DNA from 2 places in the Janthinobacterium tructae genome. Region 1 is predicted to be linked to the other one. Evidence: predicted binding sites of a transcription regulator. Region 1 holds the regulator's gene; the other holds the start of a gene.
What was found. The regulator sigma-54, encoded in region 1, starts transcription at its own class of promoters, with help from an activator protein. The targets are predictions, from matches to a motif close to TGGCANGNAANCTGCTTT.
Positions count from the first base shown of each region.

Region 2: urtA (urea ABC transporter substrate-binding protein) is a predicted target of sigma-54. The motif match lies at 2,080-2,097, and genes of this name have one in related genera.

Region 1 covers NZ_CP041185.1:4,706,806-4,715,831, reverse strand. The annotation lists gene queF (NADPH-dependent 7-cyano-7-deazaguanine reductase QueF) at 1-82, shown strand, start outside; gene FJQ89_RS20690 (PTS sugar transporter subunit IIA) at 416-898, shown strand; gene hprK (HPr(Ser) kinase/phosphatase) at 935-1,870, shown strand; gene rapZ (RNase adapter RapZ) at 2,019-2,882, shown strand; gene FJQ89_RS20675 (enoyl-CoA hydratase/isomerase family protein) at 2,883-3,968, opposite strand; gene hpf (ribosome hibernation-promoting factor, HPF/YfiA family) at 4,103-4,465, opposite strand; gene FJQ89_RS20665 (RNA polymerase factor sigma-54) at 4,535-6,013, opposite strand; gene lptB (LPS export ABC transporter ATP-binding protein) at 6,018-6,773, opposite strand; gene lptA (lipopolysaccharide transport periplasmic protein LptA) at 6,773-7,336, opposite strand; gene lptC (LPS export ABC transporter periplasmic protein LptC) at 7,362-7,973, opposite strand; gene FJQ89_RS20645 (KdsC family phosphatase) at 8,019-8,552, opposite strand; gene FJQ89_RS20640 (KpsF/GutQ family sugar-phosphate isomerase) at 8,552-9,026, opposite strand, start outside.
Region 2 covers NZ_CP041185.1:2,175,079-2,184,104, reverse strand. The annotation lists gene FJQ89_RS09500 (transglutaminase-like domain-containing protein) at 1-526, shown strand, start outside; gene FJQ89_RS09495 (DUF4349 domain-containing protein) at 543-1,337, shown strand; gene FJQ89_RS09490 (hypothetical protein) at 1,494-1,733, opposite strand; gene urtA (urea ABC transporter substrate-binding protein) at 2,151-3,404, shown strand; gene urtB (urea ABC transporter permease subunit UrtB) at 3,472-5,058, shown strand; gene urtC (urea ABC transporter permease subunit UrtC) at 5,055-6,170, shown strand; gene urtD (urea ABC transporter ATP-binding protein UrtD) at 6,167-6,997, shown strand; gene urtE (urea ABC transporter ATP-binding subunit UrtE) at 7,000-7,698, shown strand; gene FJQ89_RS09460 (chromate transporter) at 7,865-8,449, opposite strand; gene FJQ89_RS09455 (chromate transporter) at 8,446-9,026, opposite strand, start outside.

The DNA of each region.
Region 1 (9,026 bases):
CGGCGGGCTCGATATCAATCCGTGGCGCAGCAACTTCAGCACGGGCACGATGCCGGGCAATCTGCGCAATGCGCGCCAGTAATACCAGGCAACACCACAAAACCATGCCAACAGGAATGTTGGCTGTGTTTTAAAACAACGTTACCGTAGTGCCGCAGAGCATGTCAAAGACGCTGAAAAATCGGAAAATCGCCATTCGGCGGCGGAAAAATCTGTTCGCCGTGTGTTTTTAATCAAGAAATAGCCGATACACCCCGATGTTATTTTTTTGCTAAAATGATGGCGACATGGGCTGTAGCGCGCACTGTGCCCGCAGCGGGCGTATACTGTTGAGAATTGGCGTTACAGGCCGCAGAAACAGGCCTATAATTCGGCTCGCAAGCCCTCTGCGCATTGCACCATTTCATTGAGTGTCATGACTAATCTTAGCAAAATACTATCCCTCGAAAACGTCCTGCTGGACCTGGAAGTGTCCAGTAAAAAGCGCGCCTTCGAGCAAGCCGGCCTGATCTTCGAAAACAATTACGGCATCGCCCGCTCTACCGTTTCGGACAATCTGTTTGCCCGCGAACGCCTGGGCTCGACAGGCCTGGGCCATGGCGTGGCCGTACCGCATGGCAGGGTCAAGGGCAGCAAGACCCTGAAAGCCCCGCTGGGCGCCTTCGTGCGTCTGGCCGAGCCGATTCCGTTCGAGTCGCCCGATGGCAAGCCCGTCAATCTGCTGTTTTTCCTGCTGATTCCCGATCATGTCACCCAGCAACATCTGGAAATTTTGTCGGAAATCGCCGAAATGTTTTCCGACGATGCCTTCCGCACGGCGCTGGCCACGGATCCGGAACCGAAATCCGTGCATTCGCGCATCGTCAATTGGCAACCCAGTCTGCAAGCGACGGGTTAAACTTCAGGTATTCCTCCACTCCTGAAGAAGACTGCCATGTTGCAAACGCCGCTGACGATACAACGCCTGTACGACGATAATCGTGAAAGTCTGCAACTGGGCTGGTTCGCCGGCTTTCCCGGCGGCGAGCGCCTGATCTCGGGCGACGTCTCGTCGGCCGCCGACCAGGTGGGCCACTTGAACCTGATCCATCCGGGCCGCATCCAGGTCTTCGGTCACCAGGAAATCAATTATTATCAGCGCCTGAAGGTCAACACGCGCACGCATGTGATCGGTGAACTGATCGCCGGCGGCCCACCCGCGCTGATCATCGCGCAAGGGCTGGAAACGCCGCCCGACATCCTCGCCATCTGCGACGAGCAAAACATTCCCCTGTTCTCGACCCCGCTGCCGGCCGCGCAAGTGATCGACTTCCTGCGCGTCTACCTGTCCAAAAAGCTGGCGCAGCGCATCATCATGCATGGCGTGTTCATGGACGTGCTGGGCGTGGGCGTGCTGATCACGGGCGATTCGGGTCTGGGCAAGAGCGAGCTGGGCCTGGAACTGATTTCGCGCAGCCACGGCCTGGTGGCCGATGACGCCGTGGAATTCTCGCGCATCGCGCCCAACATGATCGAAGGCCGCTGCCCGCCCCTGCTGCAAAACCTGCTGGAAGTGCGGGGCCTGGGCTTGCTCGATATCAAGGCCATCTTTGGCGAAACGGCCGTGCGCCGCAAGATGCGTTTGAAACTGATCGTGCACCTGGTGCGCCGCAACGCGCTGGAAGAGGAAGTCGAACGCCTGCCCTTCCTGTTCCCCACGGAAGACGTGCTCGGCTTGCCCGTGCGCAAGGTCGTCATCCCCGTCGCCGCCGGCCGCAACATCGCCGTGCTGCTGGAAGCGGCCGTGCGCAATACGATTCTGCAGCTGCGCGGCATCGATACCTTGCAGGAGTTCATGGAGCGGCAGAGGTTGGCAATGAGTGGTGACTAATTACCGGGGTCCGACCCGACGGGTCTGACCCCACATTGACGCCAATGGCAACAATTAAATACAAGCAATGCTCGAACAATAATTGCAATAATTTGTAAAGATCATTGCCTCGGGAGCGCAGTGCCAATCTTTATTGTATGATCGGCGTATGCATATCGTCCTTATCACCGGAATATCCGGCTCCGGTAAATCCGTCGCGCTCAATGTGCTGGAAGATACCGGCTACTATTGTGTCGACAACCTGCCACCGGCCTTGCTGCCCAGCCTGGTGCAAACCTTGCTCGACGAAGGCACACCGCAACTGGCCGTCGCCGTCGATGCGCGCAGCGCCGAGTCGCTGGCCAGCCTGCCGCACAATGTGGCCCTGCTGCGCGACCAGGGGCATGACGTCAAGGTGATGTTCCTCACGGCCACCACGCATTCGCTGGTGGCGCGCTTCTCGGAAACGCGGCGCAGCCATCCGCTGTCGCACGAATTGCGTCCGAACCAGAACCCCGCCAGCCGCCGCACCCTGATCGAATGCATCTCGGAAGAACGCGAGCGCCTGTCGACCATCGAACAGCTGGGCCATGTGATCGATACCTCGGAACTGAGCGCCAATAAATTGCGCGCCTGGATCAAGGATATCGTCGCCTCCGAACGCGCGCCGCTGACCCTGTTCTTCGAATCGTTCGCCTTCAAACTGGGCGTGCCGCTGGACGCCGATTTCGTCTTCGATGTGCGGGCCTTGCCGAATCCCTATTACGACCTGGCGCTGCGTCCGCTCGACGGACGCGATGCGCCCGTGATCGCCTTCCTCGACGCGCAACCGAGCGCGCTGGAGCTGCTGGCCGACATCCGCGCCTTCATCGAGAAGTGGTTGCCGTCATTCAAATCCGACAACCGCAGCTACCTGACGGTGGCGCTCGGTTGCACGGGCGGCCAGCACCGCTCCGTGTACATGGCGGAACGGCTGGCGCAATACTTCGGCCCCAACGAGCGCGTGGTCTTGCGCCACCGCGAGCGCAGCTAATTAATCGAGGTGGCGCAGCGGATGCGCTGACGCCGGCCAGACGGGCGCAAAGAAACGCGCCACCATGGCTGCATCGACCTCGTCCAGGCTGGCAGGGTTCCAGCGTGGCGCATTGTCCTTGTCGATCACCAGCGCGCGCACGCCTTCGAGCACTTCGCCATGCGCGAAATTGTGGCGCACCACGCTGCGCTCCAGGCGCAGGCAATCGGCCACGCCCAGATGGGCACCGCGTTGCAGTAATTCCAGGGTCACCGACATCATCAAGGGAGAACGCAGGCGCATGGCCGCCAGGGCCTTGCCCGCGAACGCGCTGTCGTCCTGCGCCAGCGAGGCCATGATGGCAGCCACGGAAGGGGCGCCGAAGTGGCGGTCCAGCGCCGTGCGCGCGGTGGCCAAAGGAGAAGCCCCCGCCTCGGCCTGAAACGGCGCGGCCAGCGCCTTGATGGCCACCGGCAAGGCCTCGCCCGGCGTCGAGTCGAACAGGGCCAGCAGCGCCCCCATCTGCGCCTCGGGCAGGTAGACATCGGCCAGGCCCGTGTACAGGGCATCGGCCGCGTTGATCGTCAAGCCCGTCAAGCCCAGGTACAGGCCCAGCCGGCCGGCCAGGCGGGACAGGAAATAACTGCCGCCCACGTCCGGGAACAAGCCGATATTGACTTCCGGCATGGCCATGCGCGTGCGGCCCGTGACGATGCGCAGGCGGTTGCCGGGCCCGGCTTGCGCCACGCCCATGCCGCCGCCCATGACCACGCCATCCATCACGGCGATATACGGTTTCGGGTAGAAATGAATCACATGATTTAAGGCGTATTCTTCCGTAAAGAAATCTTCCAGCAACGCACTGCCGCCTTGCGGCGTAGCCAGGCCCGCATCGTAAAAGAAACGGATGTCGCCACCGGCGCACAGGGCTTTTTCGCTGCTGGAACGGATCACGACGGCGTCCACCTGCGGATCGTCGCGCCAGGCCAGCAAGACGGCACTCAGGGCGCGCACCATCTCCAGCGACAGGGAATTGAAGGCTTTCGGACGGTCGAGCACGATGTGCCCGGTACGGTTGCGGATGGAGGTCTGGACGAAGTCGCTCATGGCAGGCAGAAAGAAGTGAAAGTGCAAACATTCTAGCGCCTGCATGGGGAACATTGCGTTCGACAGGTACGGGCGCAAAAAAGGGCGCAAGATGTGCGCCCTTAGTTGATCACAACTGCTGGAAGCGGGTGGCCTTAAACGGCGACGACGGCGTCTTCCTCGGAGTTGTCTGGCAGATGCTTGATCGCCTCTTTACCGTGCCCTTGCACTTTGGTTTTGTATTTCATCACTTGCCTGTCCAGCTTGTCGATCAGGATATCGATTGCGGCATACAGGTCATGCGCCAGGCTTTCCACATAGACAGTTTTGCCACTCAGACGCAGGTTGACTTCGGCCTTTTGACGTTTTTCTTTCTCTTTGAGGTTATCCACGGTCAGAATCACGGCGATATCGATAACTTGATCGAAATGACGTTTCACGCGCTCCAGCTTCGTTTGTACGTATTCACGGATGGCTGGTGTCACTTCGAGATGATGTCCGCTGATGGTGAGATTCATACACACTCCTAAAGATGATCGGGTTCGTGCGGTCCATCCTATCCGGCCCGCAGAGGAACCGAAAAAAACTTACAAACACTTACGCAGGCTCACTGGCGGAATTTTCAACGCTTCCCGGTATTTGGCAACAGTACGTCGCGCAATCACCATGCCTTGTTCCCCCAGCATGTCCGCAATCTTACTGTCGGATAAAGGATTTTTAGGGTCTTCTGCTCCTGTCAGTTGCACGATCAATGCCCGTATCGCCGTCGATGATGCTTCGCCCCCCGCTTCGGTGGCGACGTGGCTACCAAAGAAATATTTCAACTCGAACATGCCGTGCGGGGTCAGCATGTACTTTTGAGTTGTTACCCGCGAGATAGTACTCTCGTGTAAACCCAGTGTATCAGCTATTTCACGGAGCACAAGGGGGCGCATGGCAACGGCCCCATGCGAGAAAAAGTTCTTTTGTCTTTCTACTATCGCTTGCGCCACGCGCAGGATCGTGTCAAAGCGCTGGCGCATATTCTTGATCAGCCACTTGGCTTCCTGCAACTGTGCGCCCATGGCGCCCTCGCCCTTGCCCTGCTTGAGCAAGTTGGCGTACATGGCGTTGACGCGCAGGCGCGGCATGACGTCGTTGTTCAGGGTGACTTGCCAGCCATTGCGCGCGCGCTTGACGACGACGTCGGGCACCACGTAATCGGACACGTCCGAGGCGAACACGGCGCCCGGATGCGGATTGCACTGGCGAATCACCGTCTGCGCTTCGCGCAAGTCTTCCTCGTCGCAATCGAGGGCTTTTTTCAGCTTGTTGAAATCGCGCTGGGCAAACCAGGCCAGGTGCTTTTCCACGATGACGAGGGCCATGCGCCGCGTCACCATGGCGACGTGCGGCAAACGCTTGATTTGCAGCGCCAGGCATTCGGATGCATTGCGCGCACCCACGCCGGGCGGATCGAAACTTTGCAACAGGGACAAGGCCGTGCGCATCTCGTCGGCGTCGATTTCCAGCTCTTCCGGCAGGCGCGCCAGGATGTCGTCGAGTGACTCTTCCAGGTAGCCATTGTCGTCGAGCGCGTCGATGATCAGCTCGACCAGCGCGCGGTCGCGCAACTCGAGCACCGTCACGCGCATCTGCTCCATCAGGTGCTCGCGCAGGGTGCAGTGATGGGCTTCCAATTGCGGACGGGAATCTTCGTCGTCGGGCGCCTTGCCCCGGCTCGCCTCGCTCCAGTCGCTGTCGCCGCCGTCCGCGGCGGCCGGGCCGTCGCCCGCCTCGCCATCAAAGGCTTCTGCTTCGGCCGGCGCCGCAGGCGCATCCTGGCCTGGCGGCTGGGGCGGCGCTTCGGCCGGCGCGGCCGTGGAACTCAGGGCCCCGTCGGACAGCAGGCGCAGCGAATGATCGAGCGGATCGTCGAGGCGCTCGAGCAAGGGATTGTCCGTCAGCAGTTGCTCTAGTTCCTGGTGCAATTCCAGGGTAGACAATTGCAACAGGCGTATCGATTGCTGCAACTGCGGCGTCAGTGCCAGGTGCTGCGAAGTGCGCAGCTGCAATGATTGTTTCATTGGCTCACATGCGGAAGTGTTCGCCCAGGTAGACCCGGCGTACCGACTCGTTCGCGATGATGTCGTCGGGGCGTCCCGACGCCAGCACCGAGCCCTGGTTGATGATGTAGGCACGGTCGCAGATACCCAGCGTCTCGCGCACATTATGGTCGGTGATCAGCACGCCGATATTGCGCTCCTTCAAGAAGCGCACGATGCGCTGGATCTCGATCACGGCGATCGGGTCGACACCGGCGAACGGTTCGTCGAGCAGCACGAAACGCGGGTCGGTCGCCAGCGCGCGGGCGATTTCCACACGGCGGCGCTCGCCGCCCGACAGCGACAGCGCCTGGTTCTCGCGCAACTTTTCAATTTGCAAGTCGGCCAGCAATTTATCCAGGCGCTCCTCGATCTCGGCCTTCTTCAGGGGACGGCCTTCGACGGTCTGGATTTCCAGCACGGCGCGGATATTGTCTTCCACCGTCAGCTTGCGGAAGACGGACGCTTCCTGCGGCAGATACGACAGGCCCATCTGCGCGCGGCGGTGGATCGGCAGGCGGGAAATGTCCACGCCGCTGATATCGATGGTGCCGCCGTCCGACGGCACCAGGCCGACGATCATGTAGAACGAGGTGGTCTTGCCGGCGCCGTTCGGGCCCAGCAATCCCACCACTTCGCCGCATTCGACTTGCAGCGAGACATCATGCACGACTTGCCGCTTGCCATAGGTTTTTTGCAGCCCGCGAACGATCAGGGTGCTGCCGCAACGTGTATTGTCCATTAGTTCTTTCCTGGTGCGGGCGTGGCCGGCGCCTTGGGCTTCGGCTGGATCACCATGCGCACGCTGCCGCCATCGGGCGTGCTGGTGCCGCTGTCGGAATTTTCCATTTTGAATACTTCCTTGCGGCTGTCATACGAGATGAAGGCACCGTTGGCCACGTCGGTCACTTTCGTGCCTTCCAGGCGCGTCAGCTTGGCCTTGGAAAACAGTTTCACCACTTCCGTCTTGTTATCGTATTCCACGCGCTCCGCCTCGCCTTCCACCCACAGGTCGCCCGCGCCATCGCGCTTCTGGCGGAAGGTGGCCAGCTTGCCGGGATCGGCCCAGAAGGTGATGAACTGGTAGCCTTGCGGGTCTTCCGTGATCAGGGCCCGGCCCGCCTTCATGGTCAGAGTCCCTTTCACCAGCACGACGTCGCCCGTCAGCGTGCGTACCTGCTTGACGTCATCGACGTGGCCGCTACGTGCCGTGATGACGGCTTCCTTCTCGGAATCGGCCTTCTCGGCATGCGCCACGCCCATCATGGCCAGAGAAAATACGGTCAACAGCAAGATATTCTTCATAGTATGGTTTCCTTGTTTCATTCTGTCATTTTGCCGCCGCAGCCGGGCGCGGTTTCGGCGGGAGGACCATGCGCAGCGCATTCTGCACTTCCACCACGCCAGTGGCGTTATTGGCCTTCATGCCGATGCCATTGATGCGCGAGGCGCCCGTCAGGATATCGACAGGCACGTCCGTTTCCATTCTTTCTTCATCCGGGAATACCGTCAGCGCTTCCGTCTTGACTGTCAGGTTCTGCGCCTTCGGACTGGCCACGCGGTCGATCACGACCTTGCGGTGCAGTTGCAACCGGGTATTGTCCTGGTCGATATGCGCCAGTTCCGCATTCATGTTCATCGGCGGCATGCCAGGCGTAAGCTTGCGCACGAAAGGCTGGTCGATATCGGATGAATCGTCGAGCGGATAATGCGTGAGCTTGGTGCCCGATACGATATAGCTGGGTTTACCCGTCAAGTCCATGCGCACCAGGCTGAAATTGGTGATGAAATAGTCTGGCTCATCCAGATGCTTGCTGGCCGTGATGTCCTGGGCATTCTTGTTCATCACTTCCAGCAGCCAAAAGCTGCCCAGCGCAAAGACGACGGCCCCCAGCACGGTAAAAATCATGCGCCAGCGATGGGCGCCTCCTGGCTTACGCATAGGATTTCACTCTTTCAAATCTGACTGGCGGCAAGGCGATGCGCCTCACTCCAGGAATGGCGCCATGACGCGCGCATAGTTATCCTGAGCGCGCAGCAGGAATTCGCAGATCTCGCGCACCGCGCCACGGCCGCCGCCGGCCTGCGTCACATGGTGCGCCAGGTCCAGCGCTTCCGGACGCCCGCCCGGCACGCTGACGGCAAAGCCCACGCGGCGCAGGATGGGCGCATCGATGACATCGTCGCCGATATAGCCGCATTGCTCTTCCGTCAAGCCCGTCAGCGCCAGCAGTTCGCGAAACGGCGTCAGCTTGTCGTGACCGCCCTGGTGCACATGGGTAATGCCCAGGTCTTGCGCGCGGCGCGCCGTGATGGCCGAGCGGCGCGCGCTGATGATGGCCGTCTGCACGCCCGATTCCTGCAGCAGCTTGATGCCCAGGCCATCATACACATTAAACGTTTTCATCATCTCGCCATCGGGGCCGAAATGCAGGCTGCCGTCGGTGAGCACGCCGTCGACGTCAAAGATCATCAGTTTGACCTTGGCCGCGCGCGCCAGGTTGTCCGCTACGCTATCCATCAGATCACCTTCGCTTGCGTCAGATCATGGATATGCAGCGCGCCCACCAGCTTGCCGTCGGCATCGACGACCAGCATCTGGTTGATGCGGAACTGCTCCATCACGGCCACGGCATCGACGGCCAGGCGTTCGGGCGCGATGCTGCGCGGCTGCGCATGCATGACGTCGCGGATCGCCACTTGCGTGAAATCCTGCACGCGCTCGAACATGCGGCGCAAGTCGCCATCGGTAAACACGCCCACGGGGCGCTCATCCGCATCGACGACGGCCGTCATGCCCATGCCCTTCTTCGTCATTTCTTCCAGCGCCTGCAGCAAGGAAGCGTCCACGGGCACCTTCGGTACACGTTCGCCGCTGCGCATGACGTCATGCACATGCGTGAGCAGGCGGCGGCCCAGGGCGCCACCCGGGTGCGAGCGGGCGAAATCTTCTTCCTTGAAGCCGCGCAAGTCGAGCAAGGCCACGGCGATCGCG
Region 2 (9,026 bases), 2.5 Mb from region 1:
GGCGGCCGAACTGGCTGCCGGCGCGGTGGGCGACGCCGCCATCGCGGCCCGCTGCTTTGCCTTCGTGCGCGACGAGATTGCCCACAGCTGGGATTACCAGCGCAATCCCGTCACCTGCCGCGCTTCCGAGGTCTTGCAGCATGGCACGGGTTACTGTTATGCAAAGAGCCATCTGCTGGCCGCGCTGCTGCGCGCCAACGGCATTCCTGCCGGCCTGTGCTACCAGCGCCTGGCCGTGGGCGAAGTGGGGCCGCCGTTCTGCCTGCATGGCTTGAATGCCGTGTATCTGCAAGAGTTTGGCTGGTACCGCATCGATGCGCGCGGCAACAAGCCCGGCGTCGCTGCCGCCTTCACGCCACCGCAGGAGCAGCTGGCCTTTCCCGTGCTGGCGCCCGAGGAGCGCGATCTACCGGAAATCTGGCCGGCACCGCTGGCGCAGGTGGTGGCGTCCCTGACCGGCTACTCCACGGTGCAGGATGTGGCCGCGCATTTGCCCGATGTTGAGATGTTGCCGGTTCGAAAATAATTCAAAGAAAGAAAGCATGAAAAAACTGTATATCAGCCTGATCGGCCTGTTGCTGCTGGCCGGTTGCGGCGGCAAGGGCGAGAGCGCGGGCCAGTCCAGTGCCGCGCGTCTCGATGGCAAGGAAAAAGGCAGCGAGTTTCTTGCCTATGAACACAATGTCAGCGTCGATACGCACGAGGCGCAAGTGCGCCCCCTGTATGAACAAGTGGTCGCCGCCTGCAAGGCCGACACGGAAAACGGCTGCTTGCTGCTCGACTCCAGCATTGACGGCGGCCGTTACGTGCACGCGCGCATCAGCATGCGCGCCAAGCCGGCCGGCATCAAGAAGCTCGTGGCGCTGGTCGCGGCCGGAGGCGACGTCACTAGCCAGGGCACCAAGGTGGAAGACCTGGGGCGTCCCGTGCTCGACAGCAAGAAACGCCTGGAGATGCTCAAGCAGTACCAGGCGCAATTGCAGGACCTGGAAAAACGCTCGGGCGCGAACGTCGACGCGCTGATCAAGGTGACCAAGGAACTGGCCACCGTGCAAGTGGAACTGGAGCAGGCGACGGCGGCCAATGCGCTGTTGATGCAGCGCATCGACACGGACTTGCTGAACGTGGCCATCAGTGCCGAAGGCAAGCAGTCGTTCTGGCGTCCCGTCAAGCGCGCGCTGGGCAATTTCACGGAAAACCTGTCGGAAGGCGTGGCCAACGCCATCACGGCCATGGCGTATATTCTGCCGTGGCTGATCGCGTTCGTGCTGCTGTTCCCGCTGGGACGCAAGGGCTGGCGCCGCCTGCGTGGCAGATCCGGGGAGGCAACGCGCTGAGGCGGCTGGATGTGAACTGCTGCGCTGTCCGATAAAAAGCCTGGTTGCGTTGCCGAAAATTCATTTCGGCGCGCAAGCAGGCTTTTTTATTGTCAGGCGATATGCATGATAGCGGCCTGAAACAGGGCGACCGCGCTGGCCAGTACGGCCCGCCCTTTAAAACCCTTTGGCTGCTGGCTGTGCCGGCATTTGCTGGCGAAAATCATCGACTTCATCTTTCGATACCACGGACATCACGTCGTGACCTTTTCTCAGGCGTTTCTTGATATTGCTGCCAGTAACTGCTTCACTATCTTCATAGGCCACCTGATTGCCTGGCGTTCCCGCCGGCATGGGCGAGGAAGCACAAGCGCTCAAAAGGGATAATGCAAATAAACTCAGAAGAATTTTTTTCATGAATGAAATTAACCTCGGTGGAAAATAAAAAGACATTGCTTCCATTTTTTTGCATGCCGTTTGAATCGCGACATGTTGTTATTTGATCTTAATCCAGTTATCAATAAGGCTCAATTGTTTTTTGAATAAATATCTTCATTGCGATAATTTCGGGCTCTGTCCCCGGTAAATAGCGCAGTTTATTCGACGCGGGGCGCCTCCGTTCCCCACGCAACACGATCAAAGGCAACGCTGGGAGCGTTTCCTCACCGGAAAATAGCGCTGTCGCACCAAATCAGGGGAGGGCTGCCCCATTCCGGACTCGCCGCTGAAGCTGGCTTCCTGGCTGCGCAGCTTGCTGTAAGCCTGGCATGCATTCTGCTTTAACAACATCGTATGCCCAGTCCATCCCCCCACGAATACATCACAGGAGTCCCCATGTCACGACGTATCATCCTGAAAGCGGCGGCCGCCGCCGCATTCGCCCTGGCCACGTCCACCACCATGCAGGCCGCCTTGGCCGCCGACACCATCAAGGTGGGCATTTTGCACTCCCTGTCGGGCACCATGGCCATTTCCGAAACGTCACTCAAGGATGTGGCGCTGATGACGATCGCCGAGATCAATGCCAAGGGCGGTGTGCTGGGCAAGAAGCTGGAAGCCGTCGTCGTCGATCCCGCGTCGAACTGGCCCTTGTTCGCGGAAAAAGCGCGCCAGCTGGTGGCGCAGGATAAAGTGGCTGTCGTGTTTGGCTGCTGGACGTCCGTGTCGCGCAAGTCGGTTTTGCCCGTCTTCAAGGAACTCAACAGCCTGCTGTTTTACCCGGTGCAATACGAAGGCGAGGAGCTGGAAAAGAATGTGTTTTATACGGGCGCCGCGCCGAACCAGCAGGCGATCCCGGCAGTGGAATACCTGATGAGCAAGGATGGCGGCGGCGCCAAGCGTTTCGTGCTGCTGGGTACGGACTATGTGTATCCGCGCACCACCAACAAGATCTTGCGCGCCTTCCTGAAAAGCAAAGGGGTCAAGGATAGCGATATCAGCGAGGTCTACACGCCGTTCGGCCATGCCGACTATCAAACCATCGTCGCCAACATCAAGAAGTTTTCCACGGGCGGCAAGACGGCCGTCATTTCCACCATCAATGGCGATTCGAACGTGCCGTTCTACAAGGAACTGGGCAATGCAGGCTTGAAAGCCACGGACGTGCCCGTCGTCGCGTTTTCCGTGGGCGAGGAAGAGCTGCGCGGCATCGATACCAAGCCCTTGCTTGGTCACCTGGCGGCGTGGAATTACTTTGAATCCGTCAAGAACCCCGTGAATACAGCCTTCATCAAGCAGTGGAAAACGTATGCGGTGGCGCAAAAGTTGCCGAACGCGGGTTCGGTGGTGACGAACGACCCCATGGAAGCGACCTATGTGGGCATCCATATGTGGGCGCAAGCCGTGGAAAAGGCCAAGTCGACGGACACGGACAAGGTGATCGCCGCCATGGCCGGCCAAAGCGTCAAGGCGCCATCGGGCTTCACGCTGACCATGGATGCGACGAATCACCATCTGCACAAGCCTGTGATGATCGGCGAGATCAAGGCCGATGGGCAATTCAATGTCGTGTGGAAAACCAAGGAACCGATACGCGCCCAGCCGTGGAGCCCGTATATCAAGGGCAATGAGGGCAAGCAAAAGCTGTAAAAGCAACGCCGGCGCCATCGGGCATGCGTCCGGTGGTGCTGACCATCAACGCTTTCCCGGGAACTCAATGAGGCTATTTACATCGCTGCTGGTCTTCGCCTGCCTGTGCCTGTCATCCATGGCGCAGGCCGCCATCTCTCCTGATCTGCTGAAACCGCTGGCTGGCGACGACCCTGAAGCCCGCGTCGTTGCCGTCGCGCAGATCGCCGCCCTGGCCACGCCCGAGGCCGCCCGTGTGCTGCAAGCCTTGCAGGACGACGCCTTGTATGCCGCGCCCGATGGCAAGGTGTATGTCGTCGACGGCGAGCAAGCCTACGATCCGGCCACGGGCCAGCTGGGTGCCGTGCCGGACGGCATCGATGGCGTGATGGTCAACAACCGCTTGCGCGCGGCCGTGGCGGGCGCCTTGTCGGGCTTGCAGTTGCTGGCACCGCAACGGACGGTACGGCTGGAGGCCGCGCAAGCCTTGCAAAAGGCGCTTGATCCCGCGCAGCTTCCCCTGATCCGCACGGCGCTGGCGCAGGAAAACGATGCTGAAATTAAACAGCTATTGCAGGTGCTGATCGCCAGCGCCAACCTGCATGCGCCCGATACCGCTACGCGCAAGGCCGCCGTGCAGGCGCTGGCCGGCAGCAGCGATGCGCGCTTGCTGCCCGTGCTGCAAGCCATGCTGGAGAAAGGGGGGGAGCCCGACGAGACTGTGCAGCTGGCCGCCATCGAGACCATGCGCCAGATCAAGGGACGAGTGTCACGCATGGAATTGGCCGGCAATGTGTTCTACGGCATTTCCCTGGGCAGCGTACTGCTGCTGGCGGCACTGGGTCTGGCCATCACCTTCGGCTTGATGGGCATCATCAACATGGCGCATGGCGAATTGCTGATGATAGGCGCTTACACGACCTATCTGTGCCAGCTGTTTTTCCGCAGCTACTTGCCGGCCATGCAGGACTGGTATTTGCTGGCCGCCTTGCCGGCCGCCTTTTTTGTTGCCGGCCTGGTGGGCGTGGCGCTGGAACGCACGGTGATCCGCTGGCTGTATGGCCGGCCGCTGGAAACCCTGCTGGCCACCTGGGGCATCAGCCTGATTCTGATGCAGCTTGTGCGCACCATCTTCGGCGCGCAAAACGTGGAAGTGGCCAACCCGGCCTGGATGTCGGGCGGCGTCAGCGTGCTGGGCGGCCTCGTGTTGCCGTACAACCGGCTGGCCATCATCGTCTTCGCCGTCATCGTCGTGGTGGCCGTGTGGTTGATCCTGAACAAGACACGGCTGGGCCTGTTCGTGCGGGCCGTCACGCAAAACCGCCGCATGGCCGATTGCGTGGGCGTGGCCACGGGCAAGGTCGACATGCTGACTTTCGGCCTCGGTTCCGGCATCGCGGGCCTGGGCGGCGTGGCCCTGTCGCAGCTGGGCAATGTGGGGCCGGACCTGGGCCAAAGCTACATCGTCGACTCCTTCATGGTGGTGGTGCTGGGCGGCGTGGGCCAGCTGGCCGGCACCGTGATCGCCGCGCTGGGCCTGGGCGAAGTCAACAAATTTCTTGAACCGGTGGCGGGCGCCGTGCTGGCGAAGATCGCCATTCTCGTGTTCATCATCATTTTCATCCAGCGCCGGCCGCAGGGCCTGTTTGCCATGAAGGGACGCAGCGTCGAATGACTAGCTCCTACCCGATAAAGCAGGGCCTGTTCACGCGGCCTGTCTGGCTGGCGATTGCCGCATGCACGGTGCTGGCGGCGCTGTTGCCGATTTTTAACCTGGCGTTTGCCGAAGGGCATGCGCTGCACGTGTCCGCCTACGTGGTGGCGCTGGTGGGCAAGTTCATGTGCTATGCACTGGCCGCACTGGCGCTGGACCTCGTCTGGGGTTACACGGGCATCCTGTCCCTGGGCCACGGCGTGTTCTTTGCGCTGGGCGCATATGCGCACGGCATGTATCTGATGCGCGCCATCGGCGACCAGGGCCAGTACCACAGCAGCTTGCCCGACTTCATGGTCTTTCTCGACTGGAAAACTTACCCCTGGTACTGGGCGTTTACCGAACATTTCTGGTACTGCATGGCCCTCGTCGTGCTGGTGCCAGGCGTGCTGGCTTTTGTCTTCGGTTACTTTGCCTTTCGCTCGCGCATCAAGGGCGTGTATTTTTCCATCATCACGCAAGCGATGACGTATGCCTTCATGCTCTTGTTCTTCCGCAATGACACCGGCTTTGGCGGCAACAACGGTTTCACGGATTTCAAGACCATTCTTGGCCACAGCATCACGGCACCGGCCACCCGGGCCGTGCTGTTCCTGCTGACGCTCACCTTCCTGCTGGCGGCCTTGATCGGTGCGCGCGCCATCGTCCGCTCGAAGCTGGGTCGCGTTCTGCAGGGCGTGCGCGACAGCGAGGCGCGGCTGATGTTTCTTGGCTACAACCCGCTGTGGTTCAAGCTGTTCGTCTGGACTTTGTCGGCCGTGTTGTGCGGCATCGCCGGCGCCCTGTACGTGCCGCAGGTGGGCATCATCAACCCGTCCGAAATGTCGCCCGCCAACTCCATCGAAATGGTGGTGTGGGTGGCCGTGGGCGGACGCGGCACCTTGCTCGGCCCGATTTTGGGCGCCTTCACCGTGAACGGCTTGAAGAGCTGGTTCACGGCTGCCTTGCCGGAGCTGTGGCTGTTCGCGCTGGGCCTGCTGTTCATCGTCGTCACCTTGTTCATGCAGCAAGGCATGCTTGGCGTGTTGAGCAAGCTCAAACGCAAGCCCGTCGTGGCAGAGGAGGCCGCATGAGCATCCGCATGTTGCCCGGCATGGCCAGCGCCGAAGCTGGCCCCACGTATTCGCGCGTGAAAGGCGAGGGCGTCGACACGACGCACGGCGCCATTTTGTATCTGGAAGACATCTGCGTGTCCTTCGATGGCTTCAAGGCCATCAACAAGCTGAGCCTGGATATTTCCGTGGGCGAATTGCGCTGCATCATCGGCCCGAACGGGGCGGGCAAGACGACGATGATGGATGTCATCACGGGCAAGACGCGGCCCACGTCCGGCACGGCCTGGTTCGGCCAGACCATGAATCTGGCGACGATGACGGAAGCGCAAATCGCCCACGCGGGCATCGGCCGCAAGTTCCAGCGTCCCACCGTGTTCGAGCAGCATACGGTGTTCGATAACCTGGAACTGGCCATGAAGATGGACAAGCGCGTGGCGCCCACCCTGTTTGCCCGCTTGAGCTCGGAGCAGGCGGGCAGGATCGAAGCGATATTGCGTTTGATCCGCCTCAACGGCCACGAGGCGCGGCCGGCCGGCTTGCTGTCGCACGGGCAAAAGCAGTGGCTGGAAATCGGCATGCTCTTGATGCAGGAGCCGCAGCTGATCCTGCTGGACGAACCGGTGGCCGGCATGTCGGACGCGGAAACGGCGCGCACGGCGGAATTGCTCAATGAATTGCGCGGCAAGCACTCCATCATGGTGGTCGAGCACGACATGGGTTTCGTCACGGACATTGCCCAGCAAGGCATCGTCACCGTGCTGCACGAAGGGGCAGTGCTGGCGCAGGGCCGCATGGACGAAGTGCAAGCCGACGAGCGGGTCATCGAAGTCTATCTGGGGAGGTAACCATGCTCGAAGTGCAACAGTTGAATCAATACTATGGCTCCTCGCATACCTTGCGCGGCATCAACATGTCGGCGCGCAAGGGCGAGTGCCTGGCCTTGCTGGGCAGGAATGGCGTGGGCAAGACGACCTTGTTGAAATGCCTGATGGGCGTGCTGCCCGTGGCGCAGGGCACGGTGGCCTTTAACGGGCGCGACATCACGAAGCTGGCGCCGCATGCGCGGGCAAAGCTGGGCATCGCCTACGTGCCGCAGGGGCGCGACATCTTTGCGCGCCTGACGGTCGAGGAAAACTTGCTGATGGGTATGGCGGTGAAGCGGGGCAGGCAAGCCTCGCGCATCGATCCCCACGTGTATGAACTGTTTCCGGTGCTCAAAGAGATGCTGCAGCGGCGTGGCGGCGATTTGTCGGGTGGGCAACAGCAGCAGCTGGCCATCGCCCGCGCGCTGCTGGCCGAACCGCAATTGATCATCTTCGACGAGCCGACGGAAGGTATCCAGCCGTCCGTCATCAAGGATATCGGCAGGGTCATTGCCTTGTTGAAACAACGCGGTGACATGGCCATCGTGCTGTGCGAACAGTATTTTGATTTCGCCCGCGAACTGGCCGACGACTTCATCGTGCTGTCGCGCGGCAGCGTGGTGGCCAGCGGAAGTGCAGAACAGATGGATGGCGAGGAGGTGAAGCGCCATTTGGCCGTGTAGGCTTAATAACTGGCTTAACAACGCCTAACAAAACCGTAGCGAGCGGAAGGAAGGCTCGGCGCCCCCGTTGGCTCGAGAAGCGCAACTGTACGAAGGTACGGGGGCGCCGAGCCAGTGAGCATCGCAGGCCGCAAATTACGACGCGCAGTAGGTTTTGATAGGCGTACTAAACCAGCTGGAACCAGCCCAGCACGGCGCCGGCCGCCAGCAGCCACAATAAATGGATCTTCGTGCGCCAGATGATCAGGCCGGCCACGATGGACAGGCTCCACAGGGGCCAGTCCGTGCGGAGGTCATGGTTGGCGCCGCCCAAAATCATGCCGGTGGAAATCAGGAGGGCGACGACGATGGGCGCCATGCCTTGTTTGAACGCGCGCACGGGGCGCAGGTCGCGGTTCCGGTAGCCCCACTGGGCCGCCACGTAGGTGAGGGTGGTGCTGGGCAGCATGATGCCCACCATGGTCACCAGCACGCCCAGGTACGCGGCCGTGTAGCTGCCCGCATTCATGCCCACGTTCCAGCCCATCAGGGCGACGAACAGCACGTTGGGGCCGGGCGCGGCCTGGGCGATGGCAATCGACTCATTGAATTGCGCCTGCGTCAGCCAGCCATGCTGCTCGACGAGGAAGCGGTGCATTTCGGAGGTGGTGGAAATGGCGCCGCCGATCGACATCAGCGACAGCATCAGGTAGTGGCCGAACAGGTTCAGCCAGTCGCCCGCGCTCAACACCAGTTGCAGCGGCGGATTCATGCGGACAGCTTTCGATACGTCAGCAGGCAGCCGATGCCGCCCAGGCCCAGCAGGATGTACAGCAGGGGCCAGCGCAGCACGGCCACCATCAGCACGCCCAGCGCGGTGATGGACAAGGTCAGCCACAGGGGCAGCGGATGTCTGGCCAGCGCGGTCGCCAGTTTCACGCCCGTGGCGGCGATCATGCCGGCCGATACGGCGGCCATGCCGCGCAGTGCGCCCGCCATCTGCGGGTTGTCGCCAAAGCGCGTGTACAGCACACCGAGCAGCAGCACGATGACGAGGGGCACGGCCAGCATGCCGGCCAGCGCCGCCAGCGCGCCGCGCAAGCCGAAATAGCGCCCGCCCACCATCAGCGACAGGTTGACGACATTCGGTCCGGGCATGATTTGCGCCACGGCCCAGTCTTCCAGGAATTCCTCCTGCGTCAGCCAGCGCTTGCGCTCGACCATTTCGCGCTGGATCACGGCCAGCACGCCGCCGAATCCCTGCAAGGCCAGCCAGGTGAACGAGAAGAACAGGTCGGCCAGCGAGGCCGGTTGCGGGCGGGGCAGGTCGGGCGGGAGGGCGGCAAGGG